2 regions of the Paenibacillus sp. FSL H8-0315 genome follow, and region 2 is predicted to be linked to the other one. Evidence: riboswitches for the same ligand, from Rfam matches in the RefSeq annotation. Region 2 holds a riboswitch; the other holds the start of a gene.

Region 1 (2,455 bases), 490 kb from region 2:
GCGGACTGACGGGTCTGTTCTGTCCCGGCCTGCCGGCACTTATAATACGGCAAATCTCACCACTACCTTCTACGCTCTTAAAAATGTGGGGAATCTCTGCACAATATCATCTATGGTGTAGCAAAGCATTTCCACAATAAATTAACCTTATTTGACATAATAAAAAGGTCCCAATTCCTGTATTCAGGAGCTGGGACTTTTTCTCATTACGGATAACTTAAGAGTATTTGCAAAATCATAAAAGCTCTGTTACAATAAGTCCTGTGCTATTAGTAACAATTTTGTAATCAATTGAAACGATTCCTACATAACTAAATGTATTTATCGTAAGTGTAACTGTCGAAACGTCATTCTCTTGGTGCTTAACACGCCTAATTCCTTTGCACCGGGAAGTGGGGGAACCATATTTTGGGTGAATTGATCTCGCTTTACAGGGATCATAGGGAATCTTCTACCGAACCCTTAAGCTAACCTCGCAGGCCTTGGAAGGAGTACATCTTTTGAAAAGACATAATTTAAGAAAAAAATGCGTCGCTGCGGCGCTAGGACTTGTAATGGCATTATCTATTGGTGGAGGAAGCGCCTTTGCCGACTCTAAGATGGACACTGTAATCTCAAAGACTATTGGAGTTGCCTATAAAACCGGAGGTACAAGCACTGCCGGATTTGATTGCTCTGGATTTACAAAATATGTATTCAAGAATGTGGGTCTTACTTTACCTCGTACATCAAAAGCTCAATATAGCGTTGGAACTGCTGTATCCAAAAGCAATCTGCGTTCTGGTGATCTAGTGTTCTTTAACACACTTGGCAATGGAGTATCCCATGTCGGCATTTATGTTGGAAACGGAAAATTCGCACAATCGTCCTCTTCGCGTGGAGTGACCATCACTTCACTCAGTCAGGCCTACTGGGCCAATCGTTATGTTGGCGCTAAAAGAGTAATGAGTACTTCAGCTTATCAAGCTGTAGCCTTCGATTGAAACCTTCCTCACAACTATAACCTCATAATTACAACTATATGAACCTGAATCTGATTATGCCCGTAATCAAATTCGGGTTTTTCTTTTTTCCATAATATATTTTTACACTAATAGAGCCCAATTGAAACACGTTTATTTGATAAAAATTGCAATTATATTAAAAATTAGGTCATTATTAACGCTTACATATGCCTTTCTACCGTAAAAATGCCAATTTTTCTGCATTAATATGTTAAAAACGATTGCCAAGCGGCTTTCTGTTTGTTACAATTAGCGCAGTGAGATTTTAGTAACATTTTTGTAATCATTAAGTTGTTATTTACAAAGGTTTTGTCATGTATTGATTACAAGCTAATCCTAATCAACAGTATGAGCCGAGTTTCCTAACTATTAGGAAAACGGGGGAACCAACTTTGGGTGAATTGACCTCCATTATATAGAGGGGTCATAGGGGACCTTCAACCGAACCCTTAAGCTAACCTCGTAGGCATTTGGAAGGGGTATACACTTTTGAAGAAGAAGTTAGCAGCAGCAGTACTAAGCTTTTCCATCATCCTCACCATCGGAGCAGGAAGCGCTTTCGCAGATTCCAAAATGGATAAAGTGATTGACAAGGCCATCGGTACTAAATACGTATCCGGCGGTATATCCACTAACGGATTTGATTGCTCCGGATTTACAATGTATGTGTTTGATAAGATTGGCATTAACCTTCCACACCAATCAGGTTCCCAATATCAAATGGGCACAGCAATCTCCCGTGATGATATAAGAGCCGGAGATCTTGTATTCTTCAATACAAGTGGCAAAGGTGTCTCCCATGTCGGCATTTATGTCGGTGAAGGTAAGTTCGCACACGCTTCTACCTCACGCGGTGTTACGATTAGCTCTCTGAGTGATAGCTACTACGTGAAACGCTACGTTGGTGCCAAGCGCATTATGAGCACAGACGCTTATCAATCGGTTGCTGCTGAATCGGAAGACAATGATGATGTGCAATAAGTAACGTACATAGGCTCTTTTCCAAGGTAACTCTTGGAGGAGAGCTTGTTTTTTTGTCTTATTACTTATTTACCCCTCTCATAATTTGTAAAACATTCCTCTCATATAAAGTTTCTGAGTCGAACCTCCCCCATTTTGTATATAATTAGTAATATAGCAATGTCCTCGTGAAAGGAGATCGTTGACTTTATGATAAATCCCTCGGTAACTTTTCATGTTGTTCCTATGGAGGCAATTCACGGAGAAGCTATTTGTAAGTGGAGCTATACGCCCCCATATAATATTTATGGCTGGATGCCGTGGGAGCAGATGCAGGCTCTTGGCATCGAGTTTGGTGATCCGCAGCTCCGGGAGGAACAATATATCTCCATATTAAATGAACAAGAGGTTTTGTGCGGATTCGCACAGTTGTTCCCGATGGAAGGAGTCGTCCGTTTAGGAGTTGGGATGCGCCCCGATCTATGCGGCCA
Region 2 (2,455 bases):
ACAAAAGCAACCGCAACAGAAAATCCGCTCGCTGCAGACGTGAACATCATCATCGTGATGACTGCCATTTGTGAAAAATACGATAGTCCCGTCTCCCCGCTATAATGCTGCAGGTTCGTATTGGTCATAAAGCTGATCACCGTATTGAATGAAAGCGTCTGTTCCATATCGGCAATTCCATTCGGGTTCAGCGGCAATCCCCGCTGTAATCTTAGAAAAATATAACTGAAAGAAACCAGTACGATATTAGTTAAAACAAAGCTGAGTGCATACTTCTTCCAGGACATTCCGTCCCGTTTTTTCAGGCCAATCAGCTTATAAATACCTTTCTCTGTGCCTGCAAACCAGCGATCCGTACGATTCGGTTCGTTAGAAAATACATGATATAAATACGTTCCCATCGGCTTGACCAGCAAGATGAGAATTACAATTACGACGACTATTTGCAAAATGCCCATGAATGCCCCTCCTTAAAATTTCTCAGGATGAATCAACGCGTAAACCAGATATATAAACAACAGTAGGGTAACAGCGATTACTAGAATCACAGCTTATCCCTCCCCGTATCCTCAACTACACCTGCGCACCAGCGCATAAAGCCATAAAATAACCCGTAAATTACAGCTAACGAAGCCACCATATACAGATCCATCATATCTTCCGCACTCCTTCCATTATCCTTGATGAGGTGATCTATCGATTAGAAAATCAGCATCACCACTATGGGAATAGATTACATAGCTCGCACCAAGTCTTTTATAGACCAATCTAGGATTTATTGAACTTGTAATCACAAAAATCGGCTGTGTCGTCCAGGTACGGCACATCTGAATATAGCGGCAGCAAAGCGGAAAGCTGCTCTCAAACAGATATACCCTGCCTACCGGGAACGATGGGCGAAACCAAGTGCTCTGATGGCGGGTATCCACTAGAATAACCTGCTCAATCCCGAGCTCCTCAAGTAAAGCTTTCTCAGCCACATTGTTGGTTAATCCCGCCATCTTAATACCCCTGAACTTCAGAAGTTTAATGAAATGTTCTCCCGCCTTTGTAGGCGCACATACAAGCACATATTCATTCTGATCCGTCATCTTTTTTTCTCCTCCTGCTCATTTACAACAAGGAGGCAACGAAAATCTCCGAAAGGATGTTGACCTATCGTCATTTTCGGGCACAACCTAAAGCTCGGTTGTGTCACGTCATTAGACGCTGCCTTACAAATACCGCTAATGATGAATTTAGCGACCTCTTAGGGGAGGCCTCCATAAATGCTTTGCTTCTAAGAGCACAGCAAAAAGCCACAAAGGATCTCCTCTGTGGCTCGCTAGCGGTCACATTGCACTCATCCTCTCTCCATACGCTTACGAGGTTAGCTGTCGGATTCGGGCGGTGAGAGTCGCCCTACCTGTATAGATGCGAGCTCACTCACACCCTCTACAGGATTCACCCCATAATCGGCTTCCGACTCTCACATCGGCTGCCGATTGTTGGTTCCCCCGCTTTCCTTACCGGAAATTAAGCGGATCAAATATTCGATTGTCGTTGAAACAGGAGTAATCATACTCTTATGCACGAAGACTTGTAAAACCTGAATGATGCCAAAATAATGCAAATTAAAAACTATTTTCCCATTAGATAGCGCTTACTTGATATCTAATCTCTCTATATCTCTTGTTTACTCGAGTTTGGAGCGTTTAATCGCTATCTATAACCCATGTGATTTTATTCACCTTTTTAGAGCGAAAATACTGCAAATTCCCATTATAGGTAGAAACGCAAGAAGCTGAGGCTGAGCGAGAAAGAGGCGCGATAACACGCCATAAATACCTATTTACCTCGTTTTTCAGTCGTAGTCGGCAGGATATGGTTAAAATTGCTCTAAAAGAACATTTTCCGTTTTTTACAGAAAATCTTGAAAAGAGTATGATTCGGGTTGAATCTAATTCATGAAAAACAATCAACGCTGAGTTCCTGCATTCGCAGGGAACGGGGGAACCATCAGGCCACCTGGCCTACTTGGGGTGAATCCAAAGGAGACTGCATAAGTCTCAATAGGTAGGGCGACTCTCACCGTCCGAATCCGACAGCTAACCTCGTAAGCGTAAAGAGAGAGACCCTTGATCCGCCACGCTTTGGCCCAGGTATATCTGCCTGTAATCCAAAACCGCAGCAGAGGTCCTCCTCTTGCTGCGGTTTTTGCGTTACCTGAGCTTATTAGGTGATAGCACGCTGGATGGGGTGAATGTTTTGAAGCACTATTATTTAGGGATACATCAAGGACTGCTTGAGCCGATAAGTCTAAATTACGTTTGTTTCGGGGCCTTGTGGTTCGAAGAACATAATCACAGGTACATTGTAGGCTATGCATTTGGCCAGAACCAGATCCAAGCCCTTCGCCAGTTCAGCACACCTTCTTCTTGTAAAGACTGTTTAGACTCTAAGATTGTATATGAGA

Evidence for each region. A riboswitch is a leader RNA that binds a small molecule or an ion and turns the genes downstream of it on or off. The one in region 2 is predicted to bind cyclic di-AMP.
Region 1: linked by a shared signal. The riboswitch ahead of MHB56_RS15015 (C40 family peptidase) and the one ahead of MHB56_RS17140 (hypothetical protein) in region 2 are both predicted to bind cyclic di-AMP.

What each region holds. Positions count from the first base shown of each region.
Region 1 covers NZ_JBBOTA010000001.1:3,440,426-3,442,880, reverse strand. Annotated here, with positions in the region: gene MHB56_RS15025 (hypothetical protein) at 1-140, shown strand, start outside; cyclic di-AMP (ydaO/yuaA leader) riboswitch at 359-497, shown strand; gene MHB56_RS15020 (C40 family peptidase) at 555-983, shown strand; cyclic di-AMP (ydaO/yuaA leader) riboswitch at 1,346-1,488, shown strand; gene MHB56_RS15015 (C40 family peptidase) at 1,494-1,985, shown strand; gene MHB56_RS15010 (GNAT family N-acetyltransferase) at 2,175-2,455, shown strand, end outside.
Region 2 covers NZ_JBBOTA010000001.1:3,930,709-3,933,163, reverse strand. Annotated here, with positions in the region: gene kdpA (potassium-transporting ATPase subunit KdpA) at 1-458, opposite strand, end outside; gene kdpF (K(+)-transporting ATPase subunit F) at 471-548, opposite strand; gene MHB56_RS17140 (hypothetical protein) at 675-1,091, opposite strand; cyclic di-AMP (ydaO/yuaA leader) riboswitch at 1,343-1,532, opposite strand; cyclic di-AMP (ydaO/yuaA leader) riboswitch at 1,952-2,116, shown strand; gene MHB56_RS17135 (hypothetical protein) at 2,185-2,455, shown strand, end outside.